One region of the Fictibacillus sp. EA-CB0309 genome, then DNA from elsewhere that is predicted to be linked to it. Evidence: riboswitches for the same ligand, from Rfam matches in the RefSeq annotation. Region 1 holds a riboswitch; the other holds the start of a gene.
What was found. A riboswitch is a leader RNA that binds a small molecule or an ion and turns the genes downstream of it on or off. The one in region 1 is predicted to bind S-adenosylmethionine.

Region 1 (7,982 bases):
GCAGAGCACTATAAATTTCAATTATTAAAGGAAATTGTAGAGGAGAATCCTTTTCTCGGAAAATTTTACGACAACATTGATGAGTGGAGTTTTCAAACCGAGATGTTCTTTCTTTGCAACAGGTATAAACAGCTTGAAGAGATTAATGGTCAATATCTCTCAAAACAAATACCTGTCGTTTCTGATTATCATATTTTCAAGAACCGTATTTTTGCCGGTCGTACGCTAAAAGACGGTCATCTTCATAAATACATGCAGTGCTTCGATATTTTAACAGAAGACATGCCCGTTCCAAACATGATCATATACTTAAATGCAAGTCTTGATACACTGTTAGACCGTGTTCGTAAGCGTGGACGTTTTGTAGAACAAAATATGGAGCCCGCTTATTTAGAACAGCTTGCAGCTGATTATGATACATTCATGTCTGCCTTTATGAAAGAACACCCTGAGATTCCAGTGCTGACGTTTAATGGAGACGAATTAGATTTTGTTGCGTATGAAACGGATAAAGAGAAAATCTTTTCCTTAATCGATGCAACTTTGAAAAAAGGAGAAGTTGCACGATGAACAAACTAATTCAATACGGAATTCCAAATGATGCTGTCATTACAGTAGCAGGAATGGTCGGAGCAGGTAAATCGACCTTTACGAATGCACTGGCTGAAAAATTAAAGTTTCGTACATCCATGGAAAAAGTGGATAACAACCCATACTTAGAAAACTTTTATCATGATTTTAAACGATGGAGCTTTCACCTCCAGATTTTCTTTTTAGCTGAACGTTTTAAAGAGCAAAAAAGAATGTTCGATTATGGCGGCGGATTCGTGCAAGACCGTTCTATCTATGAAGACACTGGAATCTTTGCACGCATGCACTTTGATAAAGGAAATATGTCTGAGGTGGATTACGAGACATATACTCACCTTTTTGAAGCAATGGTTATGACACCATACTTCCCGCAGCCAGATTGTCTGATCTATTTAGAAGGTTCTCTTGACGATATTCTAGCTCGTATTCAAAAAAGGGGCCGCAAGATGGAACAAGAAACACCTGTTTCTTATTGGGAAGAAATGTACGACCGCTATGAAAAGTGGATTTCGTCTTTTAATTCTTGCCCCGTGCTTCGCGTGAACATTAACGACTACGACCTTCGAGAAAATCCTGAATCAATTGATCATATCGTTGAAAAAATTGCTCAAAAAATCGAAGCGAAACGAGAAGTTCGCTTATAAGTATGAAAGCCCCGGTACTCAAATATTGAGACCGGGGCTTTTAATTTGTCTTATTTCTTCATCCATTCGGGTTTGCCGAATCCTTTGAACTCTTTATCGATCACTTCTTCAAACTCTTTTGATTCCACCACTTCTTTAATATCTTTTGCAAAAGTGGATTCTACGTCTTTTGTATTCACAACAATGCGGTTACGATACGTATCCGGCATCTTCTCTAATTGAATGGCATCTAGTAAGTCCATTTTTGCAGCAAGAGCAAAGTTACCTGGTACCGCTGCAACATCCGCACTCTGTACAGCACGTGGAAGCTGCGCCGCTTCTAATGGTTTGAATACTAAGTTCTTCGGATTGTCTTGAACATCTTTTTCAGATGCAGTCAGTTGGTTTACTCCTTCTTTGATCGTGATCAGCTTCGCGTCTTCAAGCATGATTAAGGTACGCGCCAAGTTAACTGGATCGTTCGGAATGGCTAACGTACTGCCTTCTTTAATGTCCTCGATCGATTTGAATTTGTCAGAGTATAAACCCATAGGTGCTGTTGGGACAATAATCACTTCTGAAAGCTTTAAGTTCTTTTCTTTAGCGAAGTTTTCCATATAAATTTTGTGCTGAAAAAGGTTGGCGTCCAGATCACCTTTAGAGAGTGCCATGTTCGGCTGAATGTAATCACTGAATTCGATGACCTTAACTTTATACCCCTTTTTCTCGAGGGAAGGCTTGATTGCCTTATTGACCATATCTGTATACGGACCCGCTGTTGCTCCAAGCGTTACTTCCTTGTCTTTAGATGCATCTGATGAAGAAGAGCATCCAGCTAAAGCAAAAGCTAGCAGTGCTGTTAATAGTGTAAGTATGATTTTTTTCATGTTGATCCCCTTTTTCGTTTTGGTATTTACTTGGTGCTTTTGAAAGTAGTTGATTTCCGTTTCAGATGCTCGCTTTCCGCGGGGCAGGCGGTGAGCCACATTCGTACGTTTCACTTTTAAGTGTCTCACCTGCCCGCCTGTCCCGCAGGAGTCTCGCATCTTCCACTTCAATCAACTTATCAATGAAGAATTTAAAAACAGAACTAAAAACAGCATACAATTCTGAGTGTCTCTCAGCCCTATCTTTTATTTACAGCTTTGGCCACACCGTCTCCGATGACTTGCATCAGCTGAACGATCACAATCAATAAGACGACGGTTGTAATCATGATCGTGTTGTCATATCGATAGTACCCAAAGCGAATCGCAAAGTCTCCGATCCCTCCACCGCCGACAATACCTGCCATTGCTGAATAGCCTAATAAGCTGATCGCGGTTACTGTTATGGCTTGAACAATGCCTGGTTTTGCTTCAGGAAGAAGTACTTCCCGAATGATCATCCATGGTGTTGCTCCGACAGCAACGGCGGCTTCTATTACACCTTTATCGATTTCTCGTAAAGAAGTCTCTACGAGTCGGGCAAAGAACGGAATCGCTGCAACAGACAAAGAAACGGATGCTGCAGTAGGTCCAATCGTTGTCCCTGTGATGAGCTGTGTTAGCGGTAACAGAGCAACTAGCAGAATGATGAACGGTACTGAGCGAATCAAGTTGACTACTATCCCTGCCGTTTGTTTTACTAACGCATTTTCAAACAGCAAGCCCTTATCCGTAACGAAAAGGATGATTCCGAGTGGGAGTCCAACGACCAAAGAAACGCCTAATGATATGGCAACCATGTATAACGTTTCAAAAAATGCTTTATTTAAATCTGGCAGAATGTTAACTATCGAATCAAGCAACGTTCTTCACCACCTCAAGATTTTCTATACGACTTTCAATATACGCAATCGCTCGTTTTACTTCTGTTTCATCACCAATCAGTTCCATAATAAAGATTCCGAGGGGTGTTTCTTGGATATATTCAATCTTTCCGTGAAGGATATTTCCTTTTACCTTAAAGTTTTGGAAGAGCTCAGAAACAACGGCTTCTTCTGCGATCGCTCCCTTAAATTGAATCTTAATCACGGTCCCTTTTCTATTTTTCAGCAATGGCTCAGGTAGATCCATTTGTATAACGGAACTGATAAATGTTTTCGTTAATGCTTTTTCAGGGTTTGCAAAGATGTTATACACATCACCCGACTCGATAATCTCGCCATCCTGCATGACAGCCATACGGTGACAAATCTCTTTTACGACTTCCATCTCATGCGTGATGAGTACAATCGTAATGCCTAACTTTTTATTGATCGATTTTAAGAGCGATAGGATGGATTTTGTAGTATTTGGATCAAGTGCTGATGTAGCTTCGTCACAAAGCAATACCTTCGGGTCATTCGCCAAAGCTCTTGCAATACCAACTCGCTGCTTCTGTCCGCCGCTTAACTGAGATGGATATTGACCTTTTTGATTTTCTAATCCAACCATTTTCAACAGCTCTAGCGTTTTACGATTGATCTCATCCCTCGTTTTTCCTGCTGCTTTTAAAGCAAACGCGATATTTTCAAACACAGTTTTTGCACTGATCAGATAAAAGTGCTGAAAAATCATGCCGATCTTAAGCCGCTCTTCTCGCAGCTCCTTTTTCCCTAACGTTGTAATCGATACTCCGTCGATGAGTATGTCACCTGATGTTGGTTTTTCCAATAGATTGAGACAGCGAAGGAGCGAACTTTTCCCGGCACCGCTATAGCCGACAATGCCAAAGATCTCCCCTTTGTCTATGGATAGTGACACGTTTTTTACTCCAACAATTTCTTTTCCTTTTGCTTTATATATTTTGGTTACATCTCTAACCTCGATCATCTGTCTTCCTCCTCAACATATAAAAAAGCCCTCTTCATTCCATGGAAGAGGGCGAATAAGCAAACATCGACTTATCTTCCAGAATGAACATATCATCCTGCAGGAAGTGGCACCGTTCCAAAATGGAGGTTGCCGGACGTCATAGGGCCTGATCCCTCGGTCTCTCTTAATAAGCATTACATATTGAATTAAGTATAGTTGTCATCATACTCCCTGTCTAAAAGTTCTGTCAATACTAAATTTTATCACTTTGAAGTGTTAGCGCTTACAATGCTGTGGTGGAAAGGGAACGTTTTTTTGGCTATTGTTGCTTTTGAAAGTAGTTAATCTCCGCTCCAGGTGCTCGCTTTCCGCGGGGCAGGCGGTGAGCCACATTCGTAACGTTTCACTTTTAAGTGTCTCACCTGCCCTCCTGTCCTAGCCGTAGTCTCGCACCTTGCACTCCAATCAACTGTCAAAGAAGAAAATAAAAATGAGTTTGAAAGCATCCACCTTTTAGAATAGAGCATTTGTAAATGACGGAATTGAGTCTTTTTAGAGATTATTGAGTCTAAATTGATGGAATTGAGTCTTTTGCCAAATTCGACACTCGTTCATCAAAAAACACAACAAAAAAACCACCTGATGCGAGATCAAGTGGTTTGAATATGTATATGGAGGAGGTAGAGGGATTCGAACCCCCGCGGGTCGTTAAACCCCTGTCGGTTTTCAAGACCGATCCCTTCAGCCGGACTTGGGTATACCTCCGTGTGACTGACAAGAACTATATTAACATGGAGACAAATATAGTGTCAACGCTTTTTGAGAAAAAAGTTCAAAAAAAGAGAGGGAATTTCCCTCTCGTTATTTTACTTAATGACTTCCTTATTACCCATGTATGGTCGAAGCACTTCTGGAATCACAACCGTGCCGTCTTCTTGCTGGTAGTTTTCTAAGATTGCAGCGACTGTACGTCCGATCGCTAACCCAGATCCGTTAAGCGTGTGAACGAATTCTGGCTTCCCTTTCGCATCGCGGCGGAAACGAATTTGTGCACGGCGCGCTTGGAAGTCTTCAAAGTTAGAGCAAGAAGAAATCTCGCGGTACTCGCTGTAGCTTGGCAGGTATACTTCAATATCGTACTTTTTAGCAGCTGTGAATCCTAAGTCAGCTGTACACATGCTAAGTACACGGTACGGCAGGTTTAGAAGCTGTAGTACTTTTTCAGCATGTCCTGTAAGCTTTTCAAGCTCGTCATAAGAATCTTCTGGTTTAACGAAGCGAACAAGCTCTACTTTATTGAACTGATGCTGGCGGATTAAGCCGCGTGTGTCGCGTCCTGCAGAACCTGCTTCAGAACGGAAACATGCGCTGTATGCTGCATATGTGATCGGCAGTTCATCAGATGTTAAAATCTCTTCACGGTGCATGTTCGTGACAGGAACTTCAGAAGTCGGGATTAAGAAATAATCTTCTTCGCGGATCTTAAACGCGTCTTCTTCAAACTTTGGCAGCTGTCCTGTACCTGTCATGCTTTGACGATTTACCATGTATGGTGGCAGCACTTCTGTATAACCGTGTTCGTCTTCATGAAGGTCCATCATGAAGTTGATTAACGCTCGCTCTAATCGTGCTCCAAGACCTTTATAGAAAGCGAAACGGCTTCCTGTAACCTTCGCTCCACGTTCAAAATCAACGATGTTCAAGTCAGTAGCGATATCCCAATGCGCTTTTGCTTCAAAAGCAAATTCCGGTACTTCACCCCAGTGACGAACAGGAATGTTATCATCCTCTGTCTCACCAACAGGAACACTTTCATGCGGTATGTTAGGCAGCGTCAGCATGATAGCGTGAAGGTCTTCTTCTACTTTACGAAGTTCATCGTCCATCGTTTTAATCTTATCGCCTACTTCACGCATCTCTGTGATCAGGTGATCCGCGTCTTTTTCTCACGCTTAAATTCTGCTACTTGCTTAGAAACTTCATTACGCTTAGATTTAAGAGCTTCCGTCTCACCGATCAACTCACGTCGACGCTGATCTAACGCCTCGAACTGATCCAATCCAGATAGATCTTCACCTCGAGCAGATAATTTTTCTTTTACTTCTTCAAAATTGGCACGAACAAATTTCAAATCTAACATTTGTATTTCCTCCTTTGGTTAATAAAAATCAAAAAACTCCCGCCCGCTATTTCTAATGTGAATTAGAAATAGGGACGAGAGTTAACCCGCGTTGCCACCCTAGTTGCAATAGATACATCTATTGCCGGCTCATTTACATGTAACGGTTCTTCACCGGAAAAGCTTACTTCATTTCGGCTTCTCACTCGAGGATGGATTCACAAAACGCTTTGATCGGTTTTCACCAGCCACCGACTCTCTAGACAAAGTCATTTTCGCTACTAGTTCCTGTCATTGATTTTTTATGATGATTTTATAGTAATGTACAGCATTTTTATATTTTATGCAACTACTTCTTTAGCGGATTGTACCATTTTTACAAAATATTGATGTAAACGGTAGTCGTCCGTCAGTTCCGGATGAAACGCTGCACATAGGAAATGCCCTTGTTTAGCTGCTACTATTCTGTCGTTGTGTTTAGAAAGAATCTCAACTTCAGGACCGACTTCAACGATAAATGGCGCACGGATGAATACACCCGTAAAATCTTCTCCAACACCATGGATCATCAGATCAGCCTCAAAACTGTCCACCTGACGCCCGAACGCATTGCGCTCAACCGTCATATCGATCAATTCAAGATGTGCTGTGTCTTGTCCTTGAATGCGTTTAGCCATCAAGATCAGCCCTGCACATGTACCGAACACAGGTTTATTTTGTGCAAACTCTTTTAAAGGTTCAAGAAAGTTATATTTATCGATTAAACGTCTCATCGCTGTGCTCTCGCCGCCTGGGATAACCAAGCCATCAAGGCTGCTGAGCTCTTCTACACGTTTTACCGCAACGGCCTCTGCACCGCTTGCTTCAATCGCTGCCACATGCTCTCGTACTGCACCTTGTAAGGCTAATACTCCGATCTTTAGCATGGAATTACCAGCCTCGCTCCTGCATGCGCTCACCTTGAGCTAATGTAGAGATGTCGATACCTTTCATAGCCGTTCCTAGACCTTTAGAGAGTTCAGCGATTAGTTTGTAGTCTTGGTAGTGTGTTGTCGCTTCAACGATCGCACGAGCAAACTTTTCTGGATTCTCAGACTTGAAGATTCCTGATCCTACGAATACGCCGTCAGCGCCAAGTTCCATCATAAGCGCTGCATCTGCAGGTGTTGCAATTCCGCCTGCTGCAAAGTTAACGACAGGCAGCTTGCCCGCTTTTTTAATTTGAAGAAGAACTTCGAATGGTGCACCTAAGTTCTTAGCTTCTGTCATCAACTCATCTTCGCTCATAGCAACTACTTTGCGAATCTGACCTTGGATCATTCTCATGTGGCGAACAGCCTCAACGATGTTACCCGTTCCAGGCTCACCTTTTGTACGAAGCATGGATGCACCTTCAGCGATACGGCGTGATGCCTCTCCAAGATCACGAGCACCGCATACGAATGGAACGGTGTAATCGCTCTTCAATAAGTGGAAAACTTCATCCGCTGGCGTCAATACTTCACTCTCATCGATGTAATCAACACCCATTGCTTCAAGCACGCGTGCCTCCACGATATGCCCGATACGAGCTTTTGCCATTACAGGAATAGAAACAGCATTCAGAACTTCTTCCGTGATTGTAGGATCTGCCATACGAGCTACGCCGCCTGCTGCACGAATATCTGAAGGAACACGCTCAAGTGCCATTACGGCTACAGCTCCTGCAGCTTCAGCAATACGAGCTTGCTCTGCGTTTACAACGTCCATGATGACGCCGCCTTTTTGCATTTCTGCCATTCCTCGTTTAACACGTTCAGTACCTGTTTTTAACATGCTTACTACCCCCTGGTTTATATGTGTTTTTACCGATCATTTCGGTTGTTTTATAAT
Region 2 (7,982 bases), 1.8 Mb from region 1:
TGGCCTCTTCTTAAATCCGCTCGTCGGTGAAACGAAATCAGATGATATACCAGCTGATGTTCGTATGGAAAGCTATCATGTCCTTTTACAGAATTATTATCCAAGTGACCGTGTCTTCCTAGCTGTTTTTCCAGCCGCAATGCGCTATGCAGGTCCACGTGAAGCGATTTTTCACGCTCTCGTTAGAAAAAATTATGGCTGTACACATTTTATTGTAGGCCGTGATCATGCAGGCGTCGGAAATTATTACGGGACATATGAAGCACAAGAAATCTTTTCACAGTTTACAGCAGATGAGATCGGCATAACGACACTTTTCTTTGAACATAGCTTTTTCTGTAAAAAATGTGAAGCAATGGCCTCTTCAAAAACGTGTCCTCACACAAGTGAAGATCATGTGATTCTATCTGGAACAAAGGTACGAGAGCTGCTTCGTAATGGTGATTTGCCGCCTAGCACATTTAGCCGTAAAGAAGTAGTAGAAGTCTTAATAAATGGGCTAAGAAAACATGAAGAAAATCACCGAAAAGGAGATTCAAATGAGCAAACCTCACAATATAATTTGGCACGATAGCTCGATTACGAAAGCAGACAGGCAAAGGCAAAATAACCATTCTAGTTTTGTACTTTGGTTTACCGGTCTCTCAGGTTCAGGCAAGTCAACCATTGCGAATGCACTCGCAAAAGAACTGTACGAGCGAAACATTCGTAACTATGTACTGGATGGAGACAACATCCGAAATGGATTAAACCGTGACCTATCGTTTTCAGATGAAGATAGAACGGAAAACATTCGCAGAATCTCAGAAGTTTCTAAGCTGTTTGTTGATAATGGAACGGTTGTGCTGACAGCATTTATCTCTCCATTTTTACAAGATCGCGAGAAGGCAAAGGCAATTGTTTCAGAAGAAGAGTTTATTGAAATCTTTGTGGCATGTCCAATTGAAGAATGTGAGAAAAGAGACCCAAAGGGATTGTACAGCAAAGCACGAAATGGTGAAATTCCTGATTTTACTGGAATTGATTCACCTTACGAAGAACCGGTATCACCTGCTCTTACCATTCATACAAACGAACAAAGCATTACCGAGAGTGTGGAAATCATCTTAAACTATTTGATAAACAGGAAGTTGATTTAACTAACGATAAAGGAGATCGAAAACGATGGCATATGAAAAAGCGTGGGCAGATAATCCGAAGATCAATAAAACAGAACAAAAAAGCTCGTAAAAGATGGCTTAAAAATATTTGAAGATATTCCTCATTACGCAGAAAACGGCTTTTCTTCTATTCCGAAAGAAGAATGGGATAGTTTCAAGTGGGCTGGCCTTTATCTGCAGCGTCCTAAAAAAGACGGATATTTCATGATGAGGGTTAATGTTCCATCAGGCATTTTAAGCTATGAACAAGTAAAAGCTCTTGCTTACATTTGTAAAGATTACGGAAGAGACGTGTTCGATATAACCACTCGGCAAGCGATTCAATTTCACTGGCTTACGATTGATCAGATCCCGGATATCTTTAATCGGTTAGAAGCGGTTGGGTTATCAAGCGCTGGTGCATGCGGTGACATTACGCGAAATATCATGGGGAATCCAATTGCTGGCATTGATCCACATGAACTATTCGATACGACTGAGATCGTAAAAGAAGTATATGAGTTTTTTCAGCATAATGAAGATTTCTCTAACTTGCCGAGAAAATACAAAATGTCCATTAGTTCAAATGTGAACAATAGTGCTCATGCTGAAATTAACTGTGTGGCATTTACGCCAGCTTTTAAAGAAATGGAAGATAAAGAGATTCCAGGATTTCATATAAAGATCGGCGGTGGTTTATCATCTAGACCATTCTTAGCACAGCCGCTTGATGTGTTTATTGAACCGCATCAGGTAAAAGAGGTTTCAATCGCGATTACTACCATTTTCCGTGACTACGGTTATCGGGAAAAGCGTCATCTAGCACGCCTTAAATTCTTGATGGCGGATTGGGGACCAGAAAAATTTAAAGAAAAGCTTCTAGAATATACCGGACCGCTTCACTCTAAAGGAAAAGATGCTCTTAAAACATGGAACGGCGGATACTTTTATGGTGTTCATCCTCAAAAGCAAGAGGGATTAAGTTATATCGGTTTTAACGTACCTGTTGGCCGACTTCATGCTGATGAAGTTTTAGAGCTTGCTGAAATTGCGAAGAAATACGGAAACGGTGAAATTCGAACGGTAAATTCTCAAAACTTAATTATTCCTAACGTTAAGCACGAAAACGTCGAGTTGCTTTTACAAGAAGGCATTTTTAAACGCATCACTACACAGCCTTTATCTTTCATTGGTCATTCTGTTTCTTGTACCGGCATCGAGTATTGCAACTTGGCACTCGTTGAAACGAAAGAAAGGATGCGCAGGATCGCAGACAACCTCGATCAGCAAATCACCCTGGATGTTCCCGTTAGAATTCATATGGTAGGCTGCCCTAACTCATGCGGACAGCGTCAGATCGCAGATATTGGTCTTCAAGGCGTATTGTTAAAAACGAAAGAAAAAAGATGGTTCAAGCTTTTGAGATTTATGTAGGAGGCACACTTGATGATGGTGGAAAGTTTAACGAAAAGCTTAAAGGAAAGTTCCATGCGGATTCACTAGACGAAGTACTTTTCCGCTTCCTCACTACATTTAAGGATACAAAGCTTCCATCAGAAAGCTTTTTTGACTATATAAACCGACTTGGGCTTGAACAGCTTCAGAAAGAACTGGACCGAATTGCAGAAGAATTAGAAGAAAAAGTCTCATAAGAAGGGGTCTCTCCATGTATTTATATAGATTTGAAGTAATTTCAAAATCAACGGTTATACCCGTTGTCATAGCCGCTTCAACTGATGAACAGGCTTTTCAGTTAGTTGATATAGAACTTGAGAAGTATTTTTGAAACAGCCTGATGTTGACGAGATCTCTCTTTACGAAAAGAAAAGAATTCGTACAGGCAACGGGTTCGTGCTATATGAACGTGAAACGATATTAAATCCTTAAGGAGTGATGATGATGGGAAAAGTATATCTTGTCGGAGCTGGCCCTGGTGATCCAGGGTTGATAACCGTAAAAGGTCTGCGTTGTATTCAGGAAGCGGATGTCATTTTATATGATCGTTTAGTGAATAAAGAACTGCTCTCTTATGCAAAACCGGACTGCGACTTAATTTATTGCGGTAAACTGCCAAACTACCATTTCATGAAGCAAGAAACGATCAACAGTTTCTTAGTTAAACACGCTCAAAAAGGAAAAGTAGTAACTCGTCTAAAAGGCGGTGATCCCTTCGTGTTTGGAAGAGGTGGAGAAGAAGCAGAAACACTTGCAAAAAGTCGTATTCCGTTTGAGGTGATTCCTGGAATAACATCAGGGATTGCAGCACCAGCTTATGCAGGTATTCCTGTTACACATCGAAATATCGCTTCAAGCTTTGCGGTCGTTACCGGTCATCGTAAAAAAGGGGAAGAAGATGAACTGAAATGGGAGAGTCTAGCGAACGGTATTGATACGTTAGCGATTTATATGGGAGTGGGCAACCTAGGTTATATTTGTAAACAGTTGACGAGACACGGAAAAAGCAAAGAAACACCAGTTGCCCTTGTTCAATGGGGATCATTAGAGAGTCAACGAACCGTTACAGGTACACTCGATACGATTGAGGAAATCGTGGTTAGAGAACAAATTGAGAATCCGAGCATGATCATTGTCGGTGAAGTCGTTCGTCTTCGCAGTGAACTGAAATGGTTTGAACAGCTGAATGATGAACCGAATGAGCTAGCTGCCATAAGCGAGGCTCTGTAAATGAAGGCATTGCTATTTATCTGTCACGGTACAAGACTGGAAAAAGGACTTATAGAAGCGGAAGAATTTGTGAAACTCTGTATGGCACAAGTTGATGTGCCCATTAAAGAGATTTGTTTTTAGAGCTTGCTGAACCCTCTATCGCTCAAGGATTTGAAACATGTATACAAAAAGGAGCAACGAGTATCTCTGTTATTCCTGTGTTTTTATTAAGTGCTAACCATATAAAAGTTGATATTCCAAAAGAACTTCACCACTTGCAAAATAAATATCCAGGAGTTGAAGTGATTTACGGGCGTTCCTTCGGTGTACACGAAGCCATTTCGCATTTGTTGTGGGAGAAGATCACCAAAAGTGCAGTTAGTTTAAGAGAAAATCCCCATATTCTGCTTGTGGGCAGAGGCAGCACCGATCAAGATGTAAAGCGGGACCTAGAGACTATCGCGTCTAACGTTCAAAACCATTACGGGATTCCTAGTATTCAAGCTTGTTTTCTAACTGGTTCAGAACCGAGCTTTGAAGAGGCTCTATGGAATAGTCGCGAGTTATATGACCAAGTTATTGTTGTGCCTTATCTTCTATTTTCAGGGCTATTAATAAACGGGATGAAACTTACGATAAACCGCTATCAGCAACAATCTAAACAAAAAGTAACTCTTTGTGAGACGCTAGGCTACCACTCTATTCTTAAAGATGTTTTACTCACGCGTATCAATGAAACACTTGAAACAAAGAAATATGCATTTTCTTAAAAAGCGAGGAATGCTATGTATCCCATACATGTAAACTTGTCTGGTAAAACGGTCGTTGTAGCAGGCGGTGGTTTGGTAGCTTATCGGAAAATTAAGGATTTTTTGAATGAAGAAGCAAAAATTACTGTAATCAGTCCAACTGTTGTTAACGAGATTCAGGAATGGCATGCAGAAAAAAGCTGATTTGGATTGAAAGAGAAGTGAAACGTGAAGATTTGGAAGAAGTATTTCTAATCATTGCGGCGACCAATTTTAAAGAAGTTAACACTTGGATTGCAGCTCAGGCAAGTTCAAATCAGCTTGTGAATATAGCGGATCAACCACACCTTGGCAATTTTATTGTTCCTAGTGTTGTAAAAAGAGGTAAGCTCATTCTCTCAGTTTCTACCTCTGGAGCTAGTCCCAGTCTATCTAAATCTATAAAAAAAGAACTTCAGCAAAAATACAGTGAAGACTATGAAACTTATTTAGATTTTTTATTTGAATGCAGATCCATCATTAAGAAGGAATATACAGAAAAATATCGAAAAGACTTATTAACAAAGCTAACAGATCGGTCTTTTTTATATGACGTAGAAAAACAACGCTCGTATAAACAGGAATTATTAAAGAAGATAGATCGGAAGTTAGTAAATGAACCCATAAATGAATAGACCCTTATCAAGAGAGGTAGAGGGAGCGGCCCTATGAAACCTCAGCAACCAGCAGCTATAAGCTGAAAAGGTGCTAATTCCTGCGAGTTCATCTGTTGAACTTGTAAAGATAAGAAGACCCCGACGCTTTAAAAAAGTCTTCTTTTATAGAAGGCTTTTTATTTTTATATAGGAGGCTATCATGAGTTTAATCACAGATTTAGAACAAAACAAGATACTGATCGGTGATGGTGCGATGGGAACACTTCTGTATTCGTATGGATCTGACTTTTGTTATGAAGAGTTAAATCTTTCTCAAGAAGAGCAGATCTATAACATCCACCGGGCTTATTTAAATGCAGGCGCTGATATCATTCAAACGAATACGTATGCAGCGAACTATTCGAAACTTGAACGTTACGGACTTCAAGATCACGTAAAAGAGATCAATAAAGCCGCTGTTCAAATTGCTAGAAAAGCCGCTCAAAGTGAATATGTTGTAGGTACGATCGGTGGAATACGCGGCATTAAACCAAATAGCATTTCCCTTGATGAGATCAAACGCAGTTTTCGTGAGCAGCTGTATTGTTTGTTGATGGAGAATGTAGACGGCATTCAATTAGAAACGTATTATGACCTGCAAGAACTAGAAACGGTTTTAGAGATTGCTAGAAAAGAAACATCTCTTCCGATCATTGCTCAAGTGTCATTGCAGGAAGTCGGTTTTATGCAGGACCGCACTCCGATTTCAGATGCTTTGACCCGGCTTGAGAACTTAGGTGCTGATGTCGTGGGATTGAACTGTCGTCTTGGACCGTATCACATGCTGATGACGCTTGAGGAAGTTCCATTACCAAATCGGGCTTATCTTTCAGCGTTTCCTAATGCATCGCTTCCTTCTTATACAGATGGCCGTTTTAAGTATGAAGGGGACGCTGATTATTTTAAAGAATGTGCTCATTTGTTTAGGCAGCAGGGTGTTCGTTTACTAGGCGGATGTTGTGGTACGACGCCTGCTCATATTCGTGCCTTCTCAAGTGAACTTCAAAACGTAGAGCCTGTAACAGAAAAAGAAGTGAAGCAAAGAAAGCGAAAGATTGTCATTCAGTCAGCATCAAAACCGAAATATGTACCATTGAGTGAAGAAGTAAAAACAAAGCAATCTATTATTGTTGAATTAGATCCACCACGTAAGTTAGATACATCACGTTTTATGGAAGGAGCTAAGGCGTTAAAAGAAGCGGGAATCGACGCACTTACCCTCGCTGATAATTCACTTGCTTCACCACGTGTTTGTAACTCTGCATTAGGGTCAATTGTGCAGTCCCAACTTAACCTTCGCCCGCTCGTTCATATTACGTGCCGCGATAGAAATTTAATCGGCCTTCAGTCTCACTTGATGGGACTTCACACGCATGGAATCCATGAAATACTAGCTGTAACTGGAGATCCCGCAAGCGTCGGAGACTTCCCAGGTGCTTCATCTGTTTATGATGTCACCTCTTTCGAACTTATTAAGCTCATCAAACAGTTTAATGAAGGGTTATCACTTTCAGGTAAAGAGCTTGGAGAAAAAACATCCTTTACGGTAGGAGCAGCTTTTAACCCAAACATTCGGTCCATTGATAAAGCAGTTGAGCGGTTAGAGAAAAAGATTGCTTATGGAGCAGATTACTTTATCAGCCAGCCTGTTTTTTCAGAACAAAGACTTATTGAAACGTATGAGGCTACAAAGCACATTGATAAACCGATCTATATTGGGATTATGCCGTTAACTTCTTCCCGAAACGCAGAGTTTCTTCACCATGAAGTTCCAGGAATCAAACTGTCTGATTCTGTGCGTGATCGCATGGGCAAGTATAAAGATGATCCAACACAAGCATGCAAAGAAGGCTTAATGATTGCAAAGTCATTATTAGATACAGCCATGGAACTCTTCAACGGCATCTACCTGATCACGCCATTTATGCGTTACGAACTAACCGTGGAATTAGCACAATATGCACGAGCTAACCATCCATCACTATTAGCCAGGAGGTCACAGAATGCCTAAGTCATCAATAGAAAAGCAGCTGGAATCAAAGATCTTAATCATGGATGGTGCGATGGGAACGATGCTTCAAGAAGCTAATCTCACACCAGAAGATTTTGGCGGTGAGGCATATGACGGTTGTAATGAGTTTTTAAATTTAACGGCACCCCATGTTATTGAATCCATTCATTATAAATATCTTGAGGCAGGCGCTGATATCATTGAAACGAATACATTCGGCGGTACGAATCTTGTACTGGATGAATACGAACTAGGTCATAGAGCTTATGAGATCAATAAGCTTGGAGCGGAAATTGCAAGAAAAGCCGTTGATGCTGTTTCAACAGAACAGTGGCCTCGTTTTGTTGCGGGCTCACTCGGACCGACCACAAAAACGCTCAGTGTTACGGGCGGAACGACATTTGATGCGTTAAGAGATGCTTATGCTGAACAAGCAAGAGGATTGATTGACGGAGGTGCAGATCTTCTCCTTTTAGAGACAAGTCAAGATATGCTCAATGTAAAAGCTGGTTTTTTAGGGATTGAGCAAGCTATTGAACAAACGGGAAAAAGAATCCCACTTATGGTTTCTGGAACGATTGAACCGATGGGAACCACACTTGCGGGTCAGTCGATTGAGGCCTTTTATATTTCGTTGAAGCATATGAACCCGATCGCAGTAGGATTAAACTGTGCGACAGGTCCTGAATTCATGCAAGATCACATGCGTTCCCTATCGAAT

Region 2: another riboswitch for S-adenosylmethionine. It lies ahead of ACEWFH_RS11385 (bifunctional homocysteine S-methyltransferase/methylenetetrahydrofolate reductase); the one in region 1 lies ahead of ACEWFH_RS01705 (methionine ABC transporter ATP-binding protein).

Annotation. Positions count from the first base shown of each region.
Region 1 covers NZ_CP169271.1:264,695-272,676, forward strand. The annotation lists gene ACEWFH_RS01685 (deoxynucleoside kinase) at 1-570, shown strand, start outside; gene ACEWFH_RS01690 (deoxynucleoside kinase) at 567-1,235, shown strand; gene ACEWFH_RS01695 (MetQ/NlpA family ABC transporter substrate-binding protein) at 1,286-2,101, opposite strand; gene ACEWFH_RS01700 (methionine ABC transporter permease) at 2,341-3,003, opposite strand; gene ACEWFH_RS01705 (methionine ABC transporter ATP-binding protein) at 2,996-4,009, opposite strand; SAM riboswitch class I at 4,078-4,185, opposite strand; tRNA gene ACEWFH_RS01710 (tRNA-Ser) at 4,664-4,756, opposite strand; partial or broken gene serS (serine--tRNA ligase) at 4,858-6,131, opposite strand; T-box leader at 6,199-6,414, opposite strand; gene pdxT (pyridoxal 5'-phosphate synthase glutaminase subunit PdxT) at 6,452-7,036, opposite strand; gene pdxS (pyridoxal 5'-phosphate synthase lyase subunit PdxS) at 7,041-7,925, opposite strand.
Region 2 covers NZ_CP169271.1:2,019,610-2,027,591, forward strand. The annotation lists gene sat (sulfate adenylyltransferase) at 1-574, shown strand, start outside; gene cysC (adenylyl-sulfate kinase) at 540-1,139, shown strand; partial or broken gene ACEWFH_RS11350 (nitrite/sulfite reductase) at 1,165-2,791, shown strand; partial or broken gene ACEWFH_RS11355 (DUF3906 family protein) at 2,806-3,026, shown strand; gene cobA (uroporphyrinogen-III C-methyltransferase) at 3,039-3,824, shown strand; gene ACEWFH_RS11365 (hypothetical protein) at 3,825-3,947, shown strand; gene ACEWFH_RS11370 (sirohydrochlorin chelatase) at 3,938-4,576, shown strand; gene ACEWFH_RS11375 (precorrin-2 dehydrogenase/sirohydrochlorin ferrochelatase family protein) at 4,592-4,759, shown strand; gene ACEWFH_RS11380 (NAD(P)-dependent oxidoreductase) at 4,777-5,229, shown strand; SAM riboswitch class I at 5,231-5,345, shown strand; gene ACEWFH_RS11385 (bifunctional homocysteine S-methyltransferase/methylenetetrahydrofolate reductase) at 5,411-7,261, shown strand; partial or broken gene metH (methionine synthase) at 7,254-7,982, shown strand, end outside.